Regions from separate parts of the Vibrio agarivorans genome, predicted to be linked through region 2. Evidence: predicted binding sites of a transcription regulator. Region 2 holds the regulator's gene; each other region holds the start of a gene.
The links. Region 2 encodes PurR, which represses purine synthesis genes. Its sites were predicted from a motif close to TNANGNAAACGTTTNCNTNA; they were not measured.
Positions count from the first base shown of each region.

Region 1: a site for PurR is predicted at 2,649-2,668, ahead of metK (methionine adenosyltransferase). Genes of this name have one in related genera too.
Region 3: a site for PurR is predicted at 5,154-5,173, ahead of glyA (serine hydroxymethyltransferase). Genes of this name have one in related genera too.

Region 1 covers NZ_JAUFQF010000004.1:553,764-561,789, forward strand. The annotation lists gene QWZ05_RS10885 (glycosyl hydrolase 2 galactose-binding domain-containing protein) at 1-370, opposite strand, end outside; gene tkt (transketolase) at 503-2,515, opposite strand; gene metK (methionine adenosyltransferase) at 2,824-3,978, shown strand; gene QWZ05_RS10900 (DUF2189 domain-containing protein) at 4,379-5,173, shown strand; gene QWZ05_RS10905 (SprT family zinc-dependent metalloprotease) at 5,240-5,740, shown strand; gene rsmE (16S rRNA (uracil(1498)-N(3))-methyltransferase) at 5,874-6,605, shown strand; gene gshB (glutathione synthase) at 6,618-7,565, shown strand; gene QWZ05_RS10920 (YqgE/AlgH family protein) at 7,623-8,026, shown strand, end outside.
Region 2 covers NZ_JAUFQF010000001.1:33,060-41,085, forward strand. The annotation lists gene glgA (glycogen synthase GlgA) at 1-618, shown strand, start outside; gene QWZ05_RS00175 (alpha/beta fold hydrolase) at 769-1,569, shown strand; gene QWZ05_RS00180 (putative signal transducing protein) at 1,611-1,922, opposite strand; gene QWZ05_RS00185 (TVP38/TMEM64 family protein) at 1,936-2,637, opposite strand; gene QWZ05_RS00190 (TfoX/Sxy family DNA transformation protein) at 2,774-3,364, opposite strand; cyclic di-GMP riboswitch class I at 3,476-3,586, opposite strand; gene purR (HTH-type transcriptional repressor PurR) at 3,730-4,737, opposite strand; gene torD (molecular chaperone TorD) at 4,929-5,582, opposite strand; gene torR (two-component system response regulator TorR) at 5,952-6,665, shown strand; gene ahpC (alkyl hydroperoxide reductase subunit C) at 6,953-7,510, shown strand; gene ahpF (alkyl hydroperoxide reductase subunit F) at 7,719-8,026, shown strand, end outside.
Region 3 covers NZ_JAUFQF010000004.1:173,307-181,332, reverse strand. The annotation lists gene vexH (vibriobactin export RND transporter permease subunit VexH) at 1-169, shown strand, start outside; gene QWZ05_RS09210 (methyl-accepting chemotaxis protein) at 519-2,558, shown strand; gene QWZ05_RS09205 (ArsR/SmtB family transcription factor) at 2,649-2,963, opposite strand; gene QWZ05_RS09200 (permease) at 3,134-4,120, shown strand; gene QWZ05_RS09195 (YitT family protein) at 4,163-4,762, opposite strand; gene glyA (serine hydroxymethyltransferase) at 5,230-6,480, shown strand; gene QWZ05_RS09185 (LysR family transcriptional regulator) at 6,529-7,398, opposite strand; gene QWZ05_RS09180 (MFS transporter) at 7,503-8,026, shown strand, end outside.

The DNA of each region.
Region 1 (8,026 bases), on a different contig from region 2:
CGAGCAACCAGTCATCTTCCTGCTCCAAAAACAGTAACTCAAGGCGATTACGTCCCTTTTGTAGATAAGGTCGAATATCCTTTCGCATCGTTTGTCGATCGCCAAGACAATCGAATACGGCAACACCATTCACACGAACCTCTGCATAATGAGAGACCTCACTCATTACTAAATCTACAGCGGGCGCAAAGAGTTCTTCATCAAGCTCGATGTCATGCATTAAGTGCCACTCTTGAGCGCTAATCTGCGCCTCGGTGAGATGGGAAGGCAGCACCGAACTCAGTCGTGCGGGAAAGGTGATATCGTCCTGCGGGATCGATAAATCGGTCAGGGGTGAGACTTGCCACCAGCCTGCTAATGATAGCTTCATGCTTTACTTTCTCTCGTCTATGCTGGTCAGTGAGCGTTGACCAACAAAAAAAGCCAGAGTCACTGACTCTGGCCTTCTATTTATAATTATAGGCTTTATTAGCGCTTAGGCGAGATTATGCCAAAGTGAAGCTTATGCCAACAGTTCCTTAGCTGTTTCTACAACATTCTCTGTTGTGAAACCGAACATCTTGAACAGCTCACCAGCAGGTGCTGATTCACCGAATGTTGTCATACCGATAATGCGGCCATCAAAACCAACATACTTGTACCAGTAATCAGCAATGCCTGCTTCTACTGCAATACGCGCTGTTACATCTGATGGTAGAACCGCTTCACGGTAAGCTGCGTCTTGCTTATCAAATGCATCCGTTGATGGCATTGATACTACGCGAACTTGCTTACCTTCCGCCGTCAATTGAGCCGCTGCTTCAACTGCTAGTTCAACCTCAGAACCAGTTGCGATGATGATAAGCTCCGGCTTATCTGCACAATCTTTAAGGATGTATGCACCCTTAGCGATGTTAGCCACTTGCTGTGCATCACGCTCTTGTTGAGCCAGGTTTTGGCGAGAGAAGATCAGTGATGTAGGGCCATCTTTACGCTCAATTGCCAGTTTCCAAGCTACTGCTGATTCAACTTGGTCACATGGACGCCATGTGCTCATGTTTGGTGTTACACGTAGAGAAGCAATTTGCTCAACTGGCTGGTGCGTTGGGCCATCTTCGCCTAGACCGATAGAGTCATGCGTGTAAACCTGAATGTTTTGAACCTTCATCAGTGCAGCCATACGCATTGCATTACGCGCGTATTCCATGAACATTAGGAATGTTGCACCGTATGGTACGAAACCACCGTGTAGTGCAATACCATTCATGATTGCCGTCATACCAAACTCACGTACACCGTAGTGAATGTAGTTGCCGTCAAACTTATCCGCTTCTAGTGATTTAGAGCCAGACCACATGGTTAGGTTTGATGGTGCAAGGTCAGCAGAGCCGCCCATGAATTCTGGTAGCATTTGACCAAACGCTTCTAGCGCATTTTGAGATGCTTTACGCGAAGCAATGTTTGCAGGGTTTGCTTGAAGATCAGCAATGATTTGGTTTGCTTTCTCTTCCCATTGCGCTGGCAACTCACCGTTAGTACGACGCTTGAACTCAGCTGCAAGCTCTGGGTAAGCCGCTTCATAAGCTGCTAGCTTCTCTTCCCAAGCTGATTCTTTTGCATTACCTGCTTCTTTCGCATCCCACTCAGAGTATACGTCTGCTGGGATTTCGAACGGACCGTGTTCCCAACCAAGGAACTCACGAGCCGCTGCAATTTCTTCGTGGCCAAGTGGTGCACCGTGACAGTCATGAGAACCTGACTTGTTTGGTGAACCAAAGCCAATGATGGTTTTAGTACAGATTAGCGTTGGACGTGGATCATTCTTCGCCGCTTCAATCGCTGCATTAATTGCATCACTATCGTGACCATCAACTGCTGGGATAACGTGCCAACCGTAAGCTTCAAAACGCTTAGGTGTATCGTCAGAGAACCAGCCTTCAACTTCACCGTCAATTGAGATACCGTTGTCATCCCAAAATGCAATCAGCTTGCCTAGGCCTAGAGTACCCGCTAGAGAACATGCCTCATGCGAAATACCTTCCATTAGACAGCCGTCACCCATGAAGACATACGTGAAGTGGTCAACAATATCGTGACCTTCTTTGTTGAACTGAGCAGCCAACGCTTTTTCAGCGATAGCCATACCCACTGCGTTAGTAATACCTTGACCTAGAGGACCTGTTGTCGTCTCAATACCTGGAGCGTAACCGTACTCTGGGTGGCCAGGTGTTTTTGAGTGCAATTGACGGAAGTTCTTAAGATCGTCAATTGATAGTTCGTAACCAGACAAATGCAGTAGTGAGTAAATCAGCATTGAGCCATGACCGTTCGAAAGAACAAAGCGGTCGCGGTTTGCCCACTCAGGGTTAGTTGGGTTGTGATTTAGGTGAGAACGCCAAAGAACTTCAGCGATATCAGCCATACCCATTGGTGCGCCTGGGTGGCCAGAGTTAGCTTGCTGAACACCGTCCATGCTAAGAGCACGGATTGCATTAGCTAGATGTTTACGAGAAGACATGTCTGCTCCTGAATGCATTAAGCGAATGAGAAAAGATAAATGAAGCTGCTTCGCAGCGCGGGTATTGTCGCAGAGCGATTCACACTCTGCAAACGTTTACTTGAGTAATTTGAGCTCTATCCAAGCAAATAAGCCTAAAAACCGTAGTGGTTTACGCAAACGTTTGGTTCTAATTAATACTAAAAATCACTTGTAATTCATTTGTTGAAAACTAGAATAGACGTCTAGATGTAGAAACACCTACAGAAAATTTTTGTTAATAGCCGTTTTGCCAACCTTGTGCAGTGAAACACGGCTATGTAGATAGTTAATAAAGTGGAGCTCACATGGCTAAGCACCTATTCACTTCTGAGTCGGTTTCAGAAGGTCACCCAGATAAAATTGCAGACCAAATCTCTGATGCAGTTCTAGACGCAATTCTTGAGCAAGATCCTAAAGCTCGCGTTGCTTGTGAAACTTACGTAAAGACCGGCATGGTAATGGTTGGTGGTGAGATCACAACGTCTGCATGGGTTGATATCGAAGAGCTAACTCGCGAAACCGTTCGTGAAATTGGTTACGTTCACTCTGACATGGGCTTTGATGCTGACTCTTGTGCTGTTCTGAACACTATCGGTAAGCAATCTCCAGACATCAACCAAGGTGTTGATAAAGCGGATCCTAAAGAGCAAGGTGCTGGTGACCAAGGTATCATGTTCGGCTACGCAACAAACGAAACTGACATTCTGATGCCAGCGCCGATCACATACTCTCACCGTCTTGTGCAAAAACAAGCGGAAGTACGTAAGAACGGCACACTACCTTGGTTGCGTCCTGATGCAAAATCACAGGTAACGTTCCAATACGACCAAGGTAAGATTGTTGGTATCGACGCAGTTGTTCTTTCTACTCAACACTGTGATTCAATCTCAACACCTGACCTACGTGAAGCAGTAATGGAAGAGATCATCAAGCCAGTACTGCCTTCTGAGTGGATCAACAAAGAGACTAACTTCTTCATTAACCCAACTGGTCGTTTCGTAATCGGTGGCCCAATGGGTGACTGTGGTCTAACGGGTCGTAAGATCATCGTTGATACCTACGGCGGCGCAGCTCGTCACGGCGGTGGTGCATTCTCTGGTAAAGATCCATCGAAGGTTGACCGCTCTGCAGCTTACGCTGCACGTTACGTAGCGAAGAACATCGTTGCAGCAGGCATGGCTGACCGTTGTGAAATCCAACTTTCATACGCTATCGGCGTTGCTGATCCAACGTCTATCATGGTTGAGACGTTTGGTACTGAAAAAGTATCACACGACATCATCGTTGAAGCGGTTCGCCAAAACTTCGATCTACGCCCATACGGCCTACAAGAGATGCTGAACCTTCTTCAGCCTATCTACAAGAAGACAGCAGCATACGGTCACTTTGGTCGCGAAGAGTTCCCATGGGAAGCGACAGACAAAGCAGCACTTCTACGTGAGTTTGCAGGCATCAAATAAGCCTACATCACCACAAAGAATTCGAAGCCTCAGCCATGCTGGGGCTTTTTTGTGCGACAAAGATTTGAATTTTGGCCAATCCGTGTCGATAGTTATAACACTATGCAAACAAATCGATACCAATGTCGTCATGCATTATTGACTACATCGGTATCGCCATAACAACCTTTTAGCCCATGATTATTTCTTATGATTTGTGCTTAGAGAGAACATAGTCTCTGCATCGACATGATGGTTTGCTGTCCCTTATGCCGCCATGCACCGTATAGATAGAACGGTAGCATTAGGTCGTGTTTCATTCGACCCTGCACCGACTGTTATCAGGTGATTGCGTGAATGTGTCTGCTTACGGCGATAAGCTTTTTCCTGATAGGTAACTAGAACGCATCAAGGAGGACGCATGCCTCGCACCTACAACTCGTCAGATTTCGACACTAAGCAGAAGCAATCTGACCATGAGTACGCTCGCACCATACCGTGCAACACGCTCAGTATCTCTGCTCCCTTTCACTGGTTAGCGCTCGGGCTGAACGATTTTGTTCGTATGCCTATCATTAGTGCCTTCTATGGATTGTGCTTTATGGCGGCCGCCATTGGTATTGTGCTGCTGGTTCAGTGGCAAGGTACTCATCTGGTCATTATGCCCAGTTTGATTGTCTATATGCTCATCGGCCCGTTTCTCGCTCTTGGATTGTACGATGCGAGCTGGCAGCGAGAAAAAGGCCACAAAGCTAGCCTACCCCACTCTATGAAGGCGATTGGTCGCAACTCATCTTCTCAATGGGCATTCGCGGTATTGTTGGCTGTCGCTATGATTTTTTGGATGCGCATAGCCGCTCTGCTTCACGCTATCTACCCTTCTGTGCAAGGGGCTCCCCTCAGTGATTTTCTCCCCTTTTTGGTGATCGGTTCAGTGGTTGGTGCTGTGCTCGCAGCTGTAGTGTTTAGTATCTCAGCCTTTTCGATTCCACTAATGATGGAGCGACGTGTCGATATGATGACAGCCGTGTTCACCAGTGTGAACGCCGTACGCAGCAATATTGGTGCAATGATTGTTTGGGCGGGTATTATTGGCGGCGGTATCCTTCTCGGCTTTGCAACCTACGGTATTGGTATGCTGTTTACTATGCCAATTCTCGGCTACGGAACATGGCATGCCTACCACTCAACAATCAAAAAGAAACATCAACCCTAGATATACAGATTGGGCTTTCGCCCAACTTTAGGTATTCTAGCCCCGAATTTCTTCGGGGCTTTTGTTTTGCTAGATCGTGAACTACAACACCAAACCATCAAACAGGTTGCGCACTGCATTCAGCAAGCTGAGCGCTATTTTGATGTCTCTCTACCACAGCCAAAGATAAGCTATCAGTTACGTGGCAAAGCCGCAGGCAAGGCCTACCTTCAGTTGTGGGAAATCCGTCTCAACCCAGTTCTATTTAGCGAAAACCCAGACGCCTTTATCAACGAGGTGATTCCTCATGAAATCGCTCACTTGCTCTGTTACAAACTGTTTGGTCGTGTGCGACCACACGGTAAAGAGTGGCAAGCTATCATGCTTAAAGTGTTTGGTGTAAACCCAAATACGACGCACTCATTTGATGTTGCTTCAGTTCAAGGGAAAACCTTCCAATATTGCTGCTCTTGTAACGACTATGCGCTCACTATTCGCCGTCATAACAAAGTGCAGCGTCAGCAAGCTGCTTATCGTTGTAGCCTTTGTCATGAGCAGTTGCAGTTTACTGGTAAGCAACTCTCCTAGTACTCTTCGAGAACTCTCCGAACATTTGAGCCTGAAGATAATCCATCACATTTCAACCCCTTGTTTTTTCGTCGCTGCGCAACCATGTTAGACTTAACTCAATATCAATAAGCTAACTTTTGGATACTGCACTATGCGCGTACCTCGAATTTTCCACCCGGAACCTATCCTCACTCTTGGTGAACTTAACTTAAGTGAAGATGCTAGTGGCCACGTTGGCCGCGTGCTACGCATGAAAGAGGGACAACAGGTTCTGTTGTTTGATAACAGTGGCGCCGAGTTTCCAGCAGAGATCGCTGCTGTCAGTAAGAAAAACGTCGCGGTAAAGGTACTAGAGCGTGTTGAGAACAGCATTGAATCACCACTCGACCTGCATCTTGGTCAGGTGATCTCTCGAGGTGACAAAATGGAGTTCACCATTCAAAAGTCTGTGGAGCTTGGCGTAAACAGTATTACTCCCCTTATTTCTGAGCGCTGCGGAGTCAAACTAGACCAAAAGCGTTTTGAGAAGAAGCTAGTACAATGGCAAAAAGTGGCAATCGCGGCATGTGAACAGTGCGGTAGGAATCGCGTTCCTGAGATTCGCCCGATAATGCAACTCGAAGAGTGGTGTAATGAAGAGTTTGATGGTCTTAAATTAAACTTGCACCCTCGCGCTAAATACTCAATCAATACGCTACCGACACCCGTTGAAAAAGTTCGCCTGTTGATTGGCCCAGAAGGCGGGCTATCTAGCGATGAGATTGAGAAAACACGTCACTATAATTTTGAAGAAACGCTGCTAGGGCCAAGAGTATTAAGAACCGAAACTGCCGCCCTAACTGCAATTACAGCCCTACAAGTTCGCTTTGGCGATCTTGGCTAAATGGAGAAAAGAATGATCAAGCTCGGCATTGTGATGGACCCAATTTCGTCCATCAATATTAAGAAAGATTCAAGTTTTGCCATGATGCTAGAAGCGCAGCGTCGCGGTTACGAAATTCACTACATGGAAATGAACGATCTTCACCTTGATCAAGGTGTCGCGATTGCTGATACAAAAGTGCTTGAGCTAAAAGAAGACCCGAACGGCTGGTACGAGTTTAAGTCTGAACAAACGATTAAGCTTGCGGATCTTGATGCAGTATTAATGCGTAAAGATCCACCTTTTGACACCGAGTACATCTACGCGACCTACATTCTCGAGCGCGCAGAAGAAAATGGCGCACTGATCGTCAATAAGCCACAAAGCCTGCGTGACTGTAATGAAAAACTCTTTACGGCGTGGTTCCCTGAACTGACACCGACCACCATCGTGACGCGTAAAGCAGAGAAGATCAAAGCATTCCGTGAAGAGCATGGCGATGTCATTCTCAAGCCTCTTGACGGTATGGGCGGCGCTTCGATCTTCCGCGTGAAAGAAAACGATCCAAACGTCTCTGTGATCATCGAGACACTGACCAACCACGGTCAAAACTACGCAATGGCGCAAACCTTCGTGCCTGATATCAGCAATGGTGATAAGCGTATTCTGGTGGTTGATGGTGAGCCGATGCCATACTGCCTTGCTCGTATTCCAGCAAAAGGTGAGACGCGTGGCAACCTAGCCGCTGGCGGTACGGGAGAAGCTCGCCCTCTGAGTGAGACCGACCTTAAGATCGCTCAAGCAGTCGCACCTACGCTAAAAGAGAAAGGGTTAATCTTTGTTGGCCTTGATGTCATCGGCGACAAGTTGACAGAGATTAACGTAACGAGCCCTACCTGCATCCGTGAGATTGAAGCTGCCTTTGATATCTCTATCACTGGCAAGCTAATGGATGCTATTGAGCGTCGCGTTAAGGCATAAGCACGCATGGCGGCATAATAGGCCGCCATTGATTAGCCCCAACCTATTGGAGTCGCTATGAATTTAACCAACCACTTTTTAGTTGCTATGCCCGGGATGCAAGATCCCTACTTCAAGAACAGTGTGGTCTACATCTGTGAGCATAATGAAGATGGGGCGATGGGTCTCATTATTAATGCCCCAATTGATGTAACGGTAGGCAATATTCTTGAGCAAGCCGAGATCGATCCAGTCCATCCGCAACTCCTGACTGAAAGCCTTGAGCGACCCGTACTCAATGGCGGGCCTGTGGCGGAAGATCGTGGTTTTGTCTTACACAAACCTAAAGACTATTACGAATCGAGCATTCAGATGACTGATGACCTCACTGTTACGACCTCTCGAGATATTTTGACGGTTCTCGGCACTGAGGCTGAGCCCAGTGATTATCTAGTCACCCTAGGCTATTCCGGTTGGACAGC
Region 2 (8,026 bases):
AAGGCGGATGCGAAGTTAACTCTGCAGCAAGAAGTTGGTCTTCCTCAAGAGAACAAGCCAATGTTTGGCATGGTGTGTCGCTTGACGCATCAAAAAGGATTCTCTTATTTGTTGCCTATCCTTGAGAAGTTTCTCAATAACGATGTGCAAGTTGTGATCATCGGGACGGGTGAAGCAGAAATCGCATCGTGGCTTCGTGGCATCGCTAAGCGATACCCAGAGAAATTTGCTTTCTTAGAAGCCTACAGTAATCGTTTCGCTCACTTGATTGAGGCGGGTGCTGACTTCTTCTTGATGCCTTCTGAATTTGAGGCGTGTGGTTTGAACCAAATCTACAGCATGGCGTACGGAACATTACCTATCGTGCGTGAGGTTGGTGGCCTTAAAGATACGGTTGTCGACTATGACTTGGCGCCTCAAGAGGCAACGGGTTTTAGCTTTAAAGAGCCTACGCCAGAAGCTTTGCTTATTACGATGCAGCGCGCTCTGTTATTGCTTTTGCAAGACCCTGATGGATTTACCAAGGTACAGCAACGAGCAATGCAACAAGACTTCAGTTGGAAAGAGTCAGCAGTTCAATACGTTAAGATGTATGAGCTTGCCAAGAATGGTGCTTAACACGGCCTTAGTGTGATTCAACAAAGGGCTGAGCCTTACGTGGCTTGGCCCTTTGTCATTTTAGAGCAATGCTTGTTTACAAATCCTGATGCAGTTTAGTTAGGTTAATTGTGCTAAACTCACGTCACTAGAAACTCTATATTTAAATTTATGTCAGATAGTTTGCTTTTCCATAAGACGTTTTTACATCCCACCAGCAAGGAGTGGGTGGTCTTTGTGCATGGAGCAGGCGGCAGCTCGTCGATTTGGTTCAAACAAATTAAGTCTTATCGTGAGCACTTCAATTTGCTGTTGGTTGACCTGCGTGGTCACGGAAAGTCGAATCAATTCATCAAAGATATCATCAGCCATAACTACACCTTCAAAGACGTGACGAAAGATGTTGTTAAAGTGCTCGATCACCTCAAGATTAGCTCTGCACATTTTGTTGGTATGTCTTTGGGAACCATTATTGTTCGTACGCTTGCTGAGCTTGAAACTCAACGCGTCAGAAGCATGGTGCTAGGTGGTGCTGTAACTCGCTTAAATGCGCGTTCTCAGGTACTTGTAAAGCTCGGGGACTGGTCTAAGAACTTTGTCCCGTATATGTGGTTATACAGCTTGTTTGCTTATATTGTGATGCCGCAACGTAATCAAAGAGAGTCAAGGCACCTGTTCATTCGTGAAGCGAACAAGTTGTGTCAGAAAGAGTTCAAGCGGTGGTTCAAGTTAGCGGCTGATGTTAACCCGTTGATGGGCTACTTTCGTGATAGAGAGTTACCGATCCCAACGCTCTATTTGATGGGAGACCGTGACTACATGTTCATCAAGCCGGTGAAAGAGATGGTTGCGCGTCACGACAAAAGTGAGCTGTTGGAAATTGAAGATTGTGGCCATGTGTGCAATGTAGAAAAACCCGACGAGTTCAACTCGCACTCCATCGGATTTATTCAACGTCACTCGCTCGCATAGGTTTACTCGCTAACATAGTTTTGTCGAGCCCATAGAATCAATTAATGTGGAGCGGTCGCTCCACATTGCCAGCAAGCTCCAAATTGCCCTTCGTTTTCTTCGTTACACTCTAGGCACTGCCAATCCTTTACCTCATTGCGTTGGCGAAGGTACTCTTCAACCAGTTCTTGTGCGTGTGCATGCTTAGCAATATCAATTAGCCAAACATGAGGGAAAGTCTCTTCATTAAAGGGTAATTCACCCTGTAGGCTAAATAGAGACTCTCCACGGACCTCACACTCAATACCCGACTGCTGTAGCATCTGAGCTACAATGTGCGCTTCTGGTGGGTGTTTCGCAAAGTAAATCTTCATGAGTTCTCGCTAACTATTTGCTAGGGGCAACATTACGTTTTTGATCAAGTCGGTTCATCACCCACTTCATTATCACCGGGAATAACCCTAGCAGCGCAAAAGACACTAAAACTGATGGGGAGATGATGCCGGCTAGTGAGTCGATTTGCGCCAACTGTGTACCGGCATTGAGATAAACCGCAGTACCAGGCAGCATACCCAGTTGACTAAATAGGTAGAAGCGACCGACCGAGATTGGGGTGAGTCCCATTAGAAGGTTAATTAGAAAGAAAGGAAACACCGGGATCAAGCGCAGTGAAACAAGATAAAGTGCACCATCTTTTTCAACGCCTTGGTTGATGACGCTCAGTTTGTCGCCAAACTTACTTTGTACCCAATCACGAAGCAAAAAGCGGCTGCTTAAAAACGCCAACGTTGCGCCAATAGTACTGGCAAAAGAGACCAGTAGTAAGCTCGTCCAAAAGCCGAATAGCGCTGCACCCAATAAGGTCACTACGGCAGCGCCAGGAACAGAGAAGGCGGTTATTCCGACATAGGCAAAGAAATAGATTGCTGCGGCAGTAAGAAAGTTTTCATCAATGAAACCACGAAGGGCAGCTTGTTGCGCTTTGGCGTTTTCTAATGTGAGATATTGACCAAATTGAGTCGCCAATATGATGATGATTGTTACGAGCACTAAGCCAATAATGACTTTGGGGTTTAAGAGTTTGCTCATCACGTTGACTCCTGTCGCTGATTTAAGATGATGAATCACTTACGTATAGAGACAGGATAGGTGTTAAATTTCTTTCAATCAAAATAAACAAAGTCAGCAATTAGCTGACTTTGTTTATTTTATAAAATCCGATTGGCTAGTTTATTTGATTCGCTAGGCTTTCACGTTGTGTCTGTGGAATCACTGTCCAGTGAGTGCCACGAATTGCCCCTTCAAGAGAGTAGAGCAGCTCTAAGCTAACAGGCGTCGTGTGGGATTCTTGAATGGCTTGATAAGCGCGCACCGCCCCCGCTTCTTCAAGTTGGGTGACAGTCTCGATTCCTGCTTTTTTCAACATTCGCTCGGTCGCTAGGCGAAGATTTGGCAGATCTTTCAAGCGTTGTGGCTTGGTTGTCTCTTGCTTTATCTTGTCTTCAGTTGCGGCTTTAAGTGCAACTTGAGCAACCTTTAGCAGTTGATTCTGTTCATTGACCCAGGTGTCTGGCAGTTGAAAATACTTAGTGACAACGGGGAAACCACGCTTTTCATAGACGTAAGGTTCCAGTTTATGTTCTGAAATAGCAGAATCCAACGCAGCACATTTACGCACATGCAGTTTGTTTTTGACAACCAATGCAAACATGGTGTCATTGACGAATATGCCAAAGCCGCCAAACATTGATCGGGACTTGACACTGCCAAGTTGCTCGAATAAGCGCATCGAGTCTTTTAATATCGGTTTATCCATGCTTTGTAATCTCGGTGAAGAAACATTCACGCCACCAAATTCAGGCCCGAGAGAATAGCAAAAACAACACAAACTTATGTCATAGAAAGGTTATGCTAGTGTAGTTTTACCATCGGCAACCCCGCTACCTTTCCATAATTATATCATAAACATGAATAAAATGACTGGTTAAGGCCGGAGGCTTTGCGTCCCACCTTCTCAGATGGTTTGCCCTGTGCGTGGCTTTAAGAGAGCATAATGAAAAGCGGAATAGGTATCACATCTTCAAGATCGATAGTGTGATGTTGATTCCAAAAAATAACCCTGACATTTTGCATTTGTATGCATAGTGTCAGGGTTATTAAATTTGTTATGAAATCAGACGCTTAATTATTAAGGTTGCGTACCGTTAAACGCTCAACAATTTCTGGGTGCATTTCAAACACACGCTTATCGTGCTCTTTGTCTTTGATGCGCTCCAGAAGGATTTCAAATGCATTCTTACCCACACGGCGTTTCGGCTGGTGAACGGTCGTTAGTGGTGGTGAGAAGTATTCTGCAAGCTCGATGTTGTCATAACCGATAACAGACATATCATCAGGAATACGGATGCCATTCTCTTGTAGACGACTCATTAGGCCTAAAGCCATGGTGTCATTGAAACAGAACACAGCGGTTGGCTTTTCATCCATCGCTGCGATTTTATCTGCCGCTAATACCGCAGTATCACACTCGAAATTACCTTCTAAAATCCAGTCTTCCACAACGTTAAGTTTTGCTTCACCCATCGCGCGGCGGAAACCGTTAATTCGCTCTTTACAAGCCGCCTTCTCGAAGTGACCGCTCAAACAAGCGATGTTTTTATGGCCATTGTCGATAAGGTATTTAGTTGCGAGATAGCCACCTTCTTCCGAGTTATCGATAATCTTATCGGCTTGTGATGTTTCAGGACCCCAATCCATGATCACTTTAGGAATATCAGGGTGGCCGTTTAACATTTCACTCAGTTCTTCAGTCAGGTCTGAACACATCACCAAGATACCATCAACACGCTTTTCAGCGAGCATGCGGATGTAGTCACGTTGTTTCTCGTAGATACCGCCCGTATTACAAAGGATAAGTGTGTAGCCTTGACGGTAGCAGTAGCTTTCTACGCCGTCGATAACCTCAGAGAAGAATAGATTGGTAGATTGAGTCACCAGCATACCGATGGTACGCGTGGTATTACATTTCAAACTACGAGCGACAGCACTAGGAGCGTAGTTAAGCTCTTTTACTGCCTTATTTACTTTTTCTTGAGTTGTTTCAGCTACAAATCGCGTTTTGTTGATGACATGCGATACAGTGGTAGTAGAGACACCGGCAAGACGCGCAACATCTTTAATAGTGGCCATAGGAGTGGTCCTTAATTGTATTTCTTATTTACCGCACGTTGCTCAGCGTTGTCTTCAACCAAATATGAGCCGTGTTGCGGTAGTCGCCTAGGGAAAAAACCAAATAAAAAACCGCTTTATCGAAAGCGGTTTAAAAATATCCGAGTATTCTAGACTGCTATCGTTAGCGACGCAATCTTAATCGTTTTTGATTAAGATGGTTCGTCCAGTAGATATAGACAGTCTAGCTCAAGAAATGCAACTAATAGACTACTCACGGCAGAATAGAAGCCAAACTCGTCTTTTTGCTGACAAAGTGCATTAAATTGCGGGGTCCAGCTCAAGATATGTTGACGAATGAACTCGGCTTGTTCAACCAAGGCACTATTAAGGTGTTTTTCTTGTTCTAATTCGTTTGAGCGAATGATTAGGTTACCAAGAAAATCGAGCTCTATTGCAATGTGGTCTGCGGGCTCGTTCAGAGCTTGGCTGACTTGAATGTTGTGAGCCGCTAAGACTTTGGTCATTTCTTCAGCCGGCTTACCGTTGAGGTTACCCGATTTGTCCAAATAGATAGAGGCATAAGGCAACGCGCCTTCTTTATCTGATTTTAGAAACAGTTCACAGAAATCTGCGGAAAGCTCAAGCTGGGCATCTTCACGGTCTTGTAGGCGATTGAGTGCATCCACCAACTTATCAACGGGCTTTTTCAGCTGAATATTTTCACCAAGGCCTGCCAAGAATGCGCGAATTTCAGGGCTTTGGTATTGCTCAAGTCCTTGTTCATCAAGCTCACTGGCGAATAGGCTAGACAGCCACCAATAAATCTCTGCGCGTTTTTCGTTGAACGCTTTGATCTCTTCAATCACACGAAGCTCCAAATCATCTATGGATAAGTTTTAAGTATAATCTGACTCTGATGCAGTTGCTCATTAGAGTCCTATCTATCTGATAGGTGGAGTATAAAGGGAAAATGTGAATAGTGTTATCGGCATCTGTGTCAGAAAGTGATGGTTTATAGCTAATTGTGTTTAGCGCTGAGCGGGACGAACAACTTTCAGTTACCAATTTAGAGCATAGAGTTGCTTATTGAAATGAAGGTGTAGGCGGCGAAAGACCGGGAGAGCTTGCTGTTTATCAATAAAATCGGAATAAAGCGCATCTTCAGGTTGAATACAATCTAAATATGTCTAATTATGAATGGGACTAAGTAATTTCCGAGTAAAGAGAATAACATGAGCTATCACGTTCTAGTTGTTGAAGATGATCTAGTGACACGCAGCAAGCTTGTTGGGTACTTTCAAAATGAAGGGTACACAGTAAGTGAGGCGAGTTCAGGATCAGAAATGCGAGAGTGTCTACAGCAAGCTGAGGTTGACTTGGTGATGCTAGACATTAACTTGCCAGGAGAAGATGGCTTGATGCTGACGCGAGAGTTACGCGGACAATCAGACATCGGAATTATTTTGGTAACAGGACGTACCGATAGCATAGACAAGATTGTTGGCCTAGAAATGGGGGCCGATGACTATGTGACCAAACCGTTTGAATTGCGTGAGCTTCTCGTTCGGGTAAAAAATCTGCTTTGGCGTATCTCACTGACCGGACGAGAGGCGGTGAAAGAGGAAGAGCCAGAGCAAGATGATAATCTCGTGCGTTTTGGTGAGTGGACATTTGATATTCAGCGCCGAGCTCTGAGCCGCGATGGTGAACCCGTAAAGCTGACGAAGGCGGAATATGAACTGTTGGTTGCACTATCATCGCATCCAAGACAAGTGTTAAGTCGCGATCGTATATTGAGTATGATTAGCCATCGAGTCGATGCCCCTAATGATCGTACTATCGATGTGCTGATTCGACGCATGCGCGCAAAGATGGAGTTCGACCCGAAGAACCCGCAAATTTTTGTCACGGTACATGGTGAAGGTTATATGTTTGCAGGCGATTAGCCGTGAGCGATTTCCCAACATGAGAAAATGGAGCCTATAACCTTAGGCTCCATTTTTTGTTTCTGGTGGCTGCTCTGATTCTTTTTTCTGTGGCCTGTTATTAGTTGAGGTTTAATAGGTGCTTGTTTTCATGAATTTCTTTTTGATAGGCATTGCCAATGATGTTTGATAGGAATCTTCTATTGATTTGATAGAAACAGACAATTTCTAAAATTTCTCTCTCAAGTGCATTATTACCTCAACGACACAGCGAAGTGTCAAACAATCACATAAAGAGAGACTAAGTCATGATCAACACTACTATCAAACCATTTAACGCTACAGCATTCAAAAACGGCGACTTCGTAGAAGTTACAGAGCAAGACGTTCTAGGTAAATGGGCAGTATTCTTCTTCTACCCAGCTGACTTCACTTTCGTATGTCCTACTGAACTTGTTGACCTACAAGAGAAATACGCAGAGCTTCAATCTCGCGGCGTAGAAGTTTACTCAGTATCTACAGATACTCACTTCTCTCACAAAGCATGGCATGATACTTCAGACAAAATCGGTACTATCGAGTACTTCATGGTAGGTGACCAAACTGGCACTATCACAAACAACTTCAACGTAATGCGTGAAGGTCAAGGTCTTGCAGACCGCGCTACTTTCCTAATCGACCCAGAAGGTACGATTCAAGCAATGGAAATCACTGCAGAAGGTATCGGTCGTGACGCAGAAGACCTACTTCGTAAAGTGAAAGCAGCTCAATACGTAGCAAACAACCCAGGTGAAGTTTGCCCAGCTAAGTGGAAAGAAGGCGAAGAAACGCTAGCTCCTTCTCTAGACCTAGTAGGTAAAATCTAATCAACCTTGATTAGACTCTAGTTTGCATGCTCCGCTTCTTGCTCCTAAAGGGTGGGGTATGCACCTTAGTTAACTAGGTTTCAATCAATAATCCAGCAAAAACAAATAACTAAGCATCAATAAGATAACCCTTTTTTATTATCCTTTTTTGAATCTTACTGATGCCATAAATTCAGTAGTCACCAGTTTACAGTTAGCAGGTATTCCCATGTTAGACCAAGCCATGAAGCAGCAGCTTAAAGCGTACTTAGAAAACTTAAAAAACCATGTTGAGCTTGTCCTAAGCCTTGATGACAGCGAAACCGCAGGCAAGCTCGATGCACTTGCGCAAGATATTGCTTCACTGACCGATAAGATTTCGGTGAAGCGCGATGATCAAGCAAGTGAGCGCAAACCTGTAATGCAGGTGCGTAATGAAGAAAAAGGCACGGCGATCGGTTTTGCTGGTCTGCCAATGGGACATGAGTTCACATCACTAGTCCTTGCACTGCTGCACAGTGGCGGTCACCCAATTAA
Region 3 (8,026 bases), on a different contig from region 2:
GGTCGGTACGGTGATCTTCTTTGGTATGGGTTTTGCCACACTAGTGACCCTGTTCGTGATTCCTGCAATGTACCGACTGATTTCCGTGAACACCCGTTCGCCGGGTCATGTTGAGGCAGAGCTTAATCTTGAAATCGATCACGATACCAAGGGACGTACTGCTCACTAACATACTCTCCGAGATTTGATAATGAAAACCGCTGCTAGCAAACATGTTAGCAGCGGTTTTTTATTGTTTGTACTACATCGGCATGCTGTTAATTAATTGATTGATTTGGCGGTTATCTAGACGGTTTTTTGTGGCAGACGCCTCATTTTAATAAAAGTGTCACCTTACATAAATATTATCAATGCCAGACGGACTGAGTCGTACTGTCTGCGTAAGCTATTACTTAAATCTATAATGCAAACAACTGTTTGCAGCCCATTCTGGCTCTTATGCATTTCGGCTTTGGTTTAGTTTTTCTAATTTCACGCGAAACCGCGTGCTGGTTTTGTCTATTCAAAATGGAAATGTCATGGCGCCTTCAAAAAGAAACAAAGAGAAACGCTCTATATCTTTGATTGGTTCGTTGAGTGTGATCTTTGGTCTAGTCATCGCTTTTTTTGTTGCACTGAGCTTACTAAGTGCCAACGGTCTTAATCAGGTCAAGCAGCAGTTTGACACCTTATCAGAGCGAGCGATGCCGCTGGCGATGAATAACGCCGCGCTCACTCAAGATGTTCTGGAGCAGTTAAAACTCCTTAATTATGGTACGCAGTTAGACTCTTCTCTTGAGCTAGAAAACACACGACAACGCATCAATGTGCTGAACGAGCGCAGTGATTTTCGCGTGCAAAACCTTTTTGAGATAGCAGAGCAACAAGAGGGTATTTTAAATACGCAGCAGCGCACTCTACTCGCCGAAAAAATTGTTGAGCTTCAGGCTCTAACGCAGAAAATTCTTGCCACACAATCTCAAGCTATTTTCATGAAAGCTCAGATTGATAAAGAGGTGACAGGGTTCCATTATGGCCTATCGTCGATTGGGCCGGAGATGAACCGTATTAGCTTATCGCTTGGCGGTGACAACCCGATGGTGGCTGATGCGGCAAGTCGATTCATTGCCAATGCAAGTTCAATGGAAAGCACATTCTTAACCTTGATGATGCAAGACGAGCTCGAGCGCGCGCAGAGTGAATATCGTGAAATGCGCAACCGAATTGCAGGTATTTCACTGGCCTATGATGACTTTGCTCAGTGGCTCCCAGAAATCAAAGAGTTCGCTAGTATGACGACTTCATATGACATGGTGATGCAAGGTTTTGAAGACAGCGGTGTTTTAGGCAAAATTTTAGACCGACTGGAGTTGATGGAAACCCAGGATGATGATTTAGCAAAGGCGGCAGTGTTGGCCGATGAAACGACATTGCTTCTGAGTGAGATCTCCGATACAGCGGCAAGTCTAATCGACTCAGGTCAGCAAGTAGTCAATGAGACCATTCAGCGCAATATCATCATGTTGATGTCGGCGACGGTTGGCTTGATTGTGATGGTCAGTACGCTGTTTTTTGTTCTGCGCCGTTGGATCAATCAGTCTCTCAAGAGTATTTTTAACCAGTTGATTAAGCTGACGGAGCACGATTTGCGTGGCCAGGCGGTTGTTGATGGGCCAACAGAGATTCGTGATATCGCGAGTAAGCTCAATCAGGTTGTCGACTCAACTCACTCTTCGATTGAAATCGTGACGCGTAACTGTGAAACCCTATATCAAACAGCCGAGATCAGTCACAGTGCTGCGGAAGAGACGCGCAATAGTTTGTCAGCCCAAAGCAGTTCGTTAGAGAGCATGGTGACGACCGTCACTGAGCTAGAAGCATCAATTAAAGAAATTGCTAACATGACCACCGAGTCATTCAATAACTCTCAAGAAGCAGAGGAGTTTGCGACGGTTGGCTTGGCTGCGATGGAAGATAATCGTGAGCGTCTGCAGCAGCTAGAAAACACGTTAAGCCGCAATGAACACTCGATGAATGAACTGGATGCGAAAGTCGGTCAAATCAGTGAAATGGTGGATTTGATTAGCGGCATCGCAGACAACACCAACCTATTGGCGCTGAATGCTGCGATTGAAGCGGCGCGTGCTGGGGATATGGGACGTGGTTTTGCCGTTGTTGCGGATGAAGTACGTAAGCTCGCGAGTGACACAACCGCGCAAACCAGCAATATTCGCCAAATGATGGAAGAGCTGATGGTTGCGGCACAAAGCTCACGCCAGTCAGTGACAGAATCACGTGAAGAGATGACGTTTGCTTTGGAGTCCAGCGAACGTGTTAAGAGCTCATTTGAGGATATCGAATCATCAATTAGCCAAATTCGTTTGCGTGTAGAGCACGTCTCCGCTGCAACAGAAGAGCAGCAGCGTGCGACTGCAGATGTGAGTCGCTCTATTGTTCACGTCAATGATCAGAGTGACAACTCGAACTTACAGTTGGCTTCATTGGTGGAAAGTGCCGAACAAGTGGCAGACATCGCTGGTCATCAGCAAGCGATGTTACATAAGTATGAGCTGAACTAAGTCAATGATATATCGTTAAATAGTAAAGGGAGAGAACGAATAAGTTCTCTCCCTTTTCGTTTTGGATACCGCAGTTCTGGATACCTCAGTTCAGGGTTTGCCTAAATCTTCAGAGCACTCTTCATCGATGCAGCACTCGTCTTGCAAAAATCCGATCACTGTATTGAGCTTTTGATACTCTGCCACACAGTAGAGGGTGCGTCCCTCACGACGTTGAGACAAGAGCCCAGCTGATGTCAGAGTCGAAATATGGTGAGAGAGGGTAGAGCCGGGGATCCCGAGCTTTTCTTGTAATCCACCTACCGCTATCCCTTGGTGCCCAGCTCTTACGACACTTTTATAAATACTCAATCGAGTTGGATGACCGAGCTCTTTGAGGGCTTTGGCTACCGCTTCTAACTCCATCTTATCCCCTACGTACAAATTCGATGTTTCTAGAATTATAGCTAAATTCATCCGAAACAGTCGCTTAAAATTTTATTTCGATATTTGTCGAAATAACTCTTGTGCACAAGGTTTATATTTCTATAATTATCGAAATATAAGGTGAGATTCTAGACAGTTTGGAGAAAATGATGAATCAACAATGGCTACACATGGCTCAAGAGGCGGCGGGGATGCTTGTTTTTCTCGCAGTGGAGTTGACCATACTCTTTTTGGCGATCAGTTACGTGGTCGGTGTATTACAGAGCTACTTAACACCAGAGAAAATTCAATCAGTGTTAAGCTCGCAAAATGGCAAAGGCTACTTGGTCGCGGCGCTGATGGGTTCGATCACACCATTCTGCTCATGCTCGACAATCCCTTTCTTGAAAGGGCTGTTGAGAGCGAGAGCAGGTTTCGGGCCTATGATGGTTTTCCTGTTTGCAAGTCCTCTATTGAACCCAATCATTATTGGCTTGTTTGTGGTGACCTTCTCATGGCAAGTGGCGCTGTTCTACTTCCTGGTGGCGATGTTGGTCTCTGTGGTTGCTGGCTATGTTTTAGAGAAGCTAGGCTTTGAACGCTATATTAAGCCAGAAGCTTATGAAAGTGAGTCTAAACCAAGTTGCTCCTCTTCAAGCAATTCATCGTGTGGTGATGAGCCAAAACCCGCAACGTCTTGCTGCTCTGGTAGTAAAAGTAACATCCCCGTTTCAACTTGGAGAACAAACCGCTGGGGCAAAATCTGGCTGGCAACATGGAAAGATTTTAAACAAGTCTTGCCTTATCTGATGCTAGGTATCGCCATTGGTTCATTCATCTATGGTTTTATTCCAACGGACTTTATCGCTCAATACTCAGGCTCAAATGCTTGGTATGCCATTCCCGTAGCAGCCGTGATTGGTATTCCTCTTTATATCCGTGCAGAGGCTGTGATTCCACTGAGTGCTGCACTGGTCAAAAAGGGCATGGCATTGGGTTCTGTGATGGCGTTGATTATTGGTAGCGCAGGTGCGAGTTTGACTGAGCTGATTCTATTGAAATCGATCTTTAAGAATCAAATGCTGGTGGCTTTTGTTGGAGTTATCTTGACCATGGCGGTAGGGGCTGGTTTGCTTTATAACGTGATGTTTGTGTGAGATTGAGAAGGGAAGATTAACTATCTTCCCTTCATTTTTACGCTATGAATAGCTGACGGTGTAGCGAGTCGGCTTATGATTCATACCCAACACCAAGTTCAATATCACTGCCCCCAGTACCGACAATCCAATCACCCAAGGCGTGACAAACAAACTCGATGCAATCAAAATCGCCGCATCAATCGCCATCTGGGTTTTACCCACTGAAATACCAAACTTATCTTGAACAAACAGACATAGCACATTAAAGCCGCCGAGGCTTGAGCGATGACGGAACAGAATCAGCATTCCTAAGCCCATCAGTAGCCCACCCGCAATGGCACAATAAATAGAGTTGATATGATCGACAGTGATCAGCAAATGTAGATGATCGGCAAAGATAGAGACCAGCCCGCCAGAAATTGCACTATTGATGGCAAAACGACGACCAAAGCGCTGCCACGCCATTAAGTAGAAGGGAATGTTGCATGCAAAGTAAAGCACACCGAATGTTAGAGGTATGATTTGCGATAGCAACAGTGCTAGCCCTGTTGTACCGCCCGTAAGAAGCTGCGCGTTTTGTAAAAAGAACACCCCCTGAGCTACCAAAAATGTTCCCGTGATTATCGCAATCCAATCTTCTTTATTTGTGTGCTTTTCCATGACGAATCCAGCTGAGCAATCTTGTTTGTTGTTTATGAAATTTTGAGCGCGAATAGTATGAGAAAGGAATAACGAAAAATAGGTCTGCAAATAAATTATCATGTCGATATGTCAGTGGATTTATACACACTGTAAACCGTAAAAGTTGACGATAACGTTGGACAAGAACTTAACGATGCTCGTTACGTACAAACTTGTCAGATGTCTATAAGAAATTACGAATTCTACGTCGCAATTAATCGGTCAAAAACGTACTATGGAGTCAGACTAAATGCGTACTTATTGCCAACATGAACAAAATCGAGGTTGAGTATGAGAAAACTGCATAATAAATTGTGCAGATACCTCTTTATGATCTAGATCAAGTTATGTAGAATGTGCGCCAAATCGATGACGAAAACGTTTGCGTCACGTCATTGAGCTGTTTTTTTGCAACTTTCAGTATAAATCTGAGTCAGGAGATACAGATGTTAAAGCGTGATATGAATATCGCAGATTACGATGCGGAACTATTCGCAGCAATCCAGGAAGAAACTCTACGTCAAGAAGAGCACATTGAGCTTATTGCTTCTGAGAACTACACAAGCCCACGTGTAATGGAAGCACAAGGTTCTCAGCTAACCAACAAGTATGCTGAAGGCTATCCTGGCAAGCGTTACTACGGTGGTTGTGAGTACGTAGATAAAGCGGAAGCTTTAGCGATTGATCGTGCTTGTGAACTGTTCGGTTGTGAGTACGCAAACGTTCAGCCTCACTCTGGCTCTCAAGCAAACAGCGCAGTATATATGGCGCTACTGAACCCAGGTGATACAGTCTTAGGTATGAGCCTAGCGCACGGTGGTCACCTGACTCACGGCTCTCCAGTAAACTTCTCAGGTAAACACTACAACGTTATCCCTTACGGTATCGATGAAGCAGGTCAGATCAACTACGACGAGATGGAGCAGCTTGCTGTAGAGCATAAGCCTAAGGTGATCATCGGCGGTTTCTCTGCTTACTCTCAAATCGTAGACTGGGCTCGCATGCGCGAAATCGCAGACAAAGTGGATGCGTACCTATTTGTTGATATGGCTCACGTAGCGGGTCTAATCGCAGCAGGCGTATACCCAACACCAGTACCACATGCTCATGTTGTGACAACAACAACGCACAAAACGCTAGCAGGCCCACGTGGTGGCCTTATCCTATCTAACGCTGGCGAAGACATGTACAAGAAGCTGAACTCGGCAGTTTTCCCTGGTGGTCAGGGCGGTCCTCTAATGCACGTGATCGCGGGTAAAGCGGTAGCGTTCAAAGAAGCGATGGAGCCAGAATTCAAAGAATACCAAGCGCGCGTTGTTAAAAACGCTAAAGCGATGGTCGCTCAATTCCAAGAGCGTGGTTACAAAATCGTATCAAACGGTACTGAAAACCACCTGTTCCTTGTTGACCTAATTGACAAAGACATTACAGGTAAAGAAGCGGATGCAGCACTAGGTGCAGCGAACATCACGGTGAACAAAAACTCAGTGCCAAACGACCCGCGTAGCCCGTTTGTGACTTCTGGTATCCGTGTTGGTTCTCCAGCGATCACTCGTCGTGGTTTCTCTGAAGCTGATGCGACAGAGCTTGCAAACTGGATGTGTGATGTTCTAGACAACATCGGCAACGAAGAAGTAATTGAAGCGACAAAAGCAAAAGTTCTAGAGATCTGTAAACGCCTTCCTGTTTACGCATAATCCCTAGCGAAATTGAATCAAAGCCCCAGCATTGGGGCTTTTTTTGTTCTAGCGGTTCTGTTTTACAAACTCAATAAACGTTCTATGTGCAATAGAGAGATAGCCATTCTTGCGCCAAGCAAGGGCTAGATTAAGCTCAACACTTTCATCAAATGGGATAGCGACAACGTCTTTTTCATAGTCCGTCACCATATCGAGTAGGGCGGTAATGGCAAACTCATTTTTGACGATGCTCAGAATGAGTGGTAACAGGTTAGTTTCAAATGAGAAATGCATAGGCATACCATACTCTTGCGCCTTCTTCTCGATAAAGTCTCGATGAAAATACCCAGCTTCAAACAACACTAGCTCATGTTGAAAGAACTCTTTTAAGCTGATAGTCGAGTGTTGTGCCAGTGGGTGCTGTTTTCCAACCGCTGCCACCATATTTGATGTGAGGAGATGGTCAGTTTCGAGAGTCTCTGCTTCGGTATAGTGGTTGATTACCCCGATATCGAGTGTTCCATCGAGCAGCATTTGACGAATAGAACGTGTGCCCGCATTGATCACCGTAAGTTTTAAGTTAGGGTATCGACTCTTGAAGGCCATTAAGATTTCCGGGAAATAGTAGGATCCCATCATACTCGGAACGCCTAACCGAACTTCTCCCTTGTCTAAGCCTCTGAGCTCTTCCATCGCTGTTTTCGTGTCTTCAAGCGACTGTTGAACCTGTTTCGCATGTTTGTAGAGCACTTCACCCTCTAATGTTAGAGAGACCTGTCTTCCTTTACGAAGGAATAGCGTCAACCCAAGATCTTGCTCTAGTTTTTTTATTGATATGCTCAAGGGAGGCTGTGCGATATTCAGGGTATGGGCGGCTTGGGTGAAGCTGCCATGTTCGGCGACAGCAACAAAGTGCTTGAGATAGTTAGCGTTCATGGATATCAAAATTATATACAAGAGATAGTTTTAATATATTTAATTAATTTCATTTTGGTTGCTAGATTGGTCACATGTTCTGCAATAACAGGTGTGAGTTTCTCATGGTTGAATATCAGTCTAAGCCTTACTATCGCATCACCTTCAGCCTCGCCCTTGGGGCGTTTCTTATCTTTTGTAACTTGTACTTGTTTCAACCGATGCTGCCTCAGCTCGCGCTCGAGTTCTCTGCGACTGCATTTCAAATCAATTGGGTGTTTGCCATCACCTCTCTGGTTCTCTCAGTGAGCTTGATTCCTTGGGCGGTCTATTCTGAGAGGCAAGGACGGCGACAAGTGATGCTAATGAGCTTGTTTTCGTTGCCTGTCGTGAGTGCGTTGATGCTCCTGTCTGACAGCTTGGTTTTGCTGATACTTGCGCGAGCGATTTTAGGGCTGTGTCTTGCGGGTTACCTAGCGGTTGGTGTGGCGTATTTAGTCGAAGAGTTAAGTGATAAAGCCTTTACTCATGCTATCGCTATCTATGTAGCGGCGAACTCAGTTGGTGGAATTTGTGGTCGTTTATTTGGAGGGCTTTTGCTTGAAGTAGGGCGCTGGCAAGTGGCGGTAGGTGTGATGGCTCTCTTTAC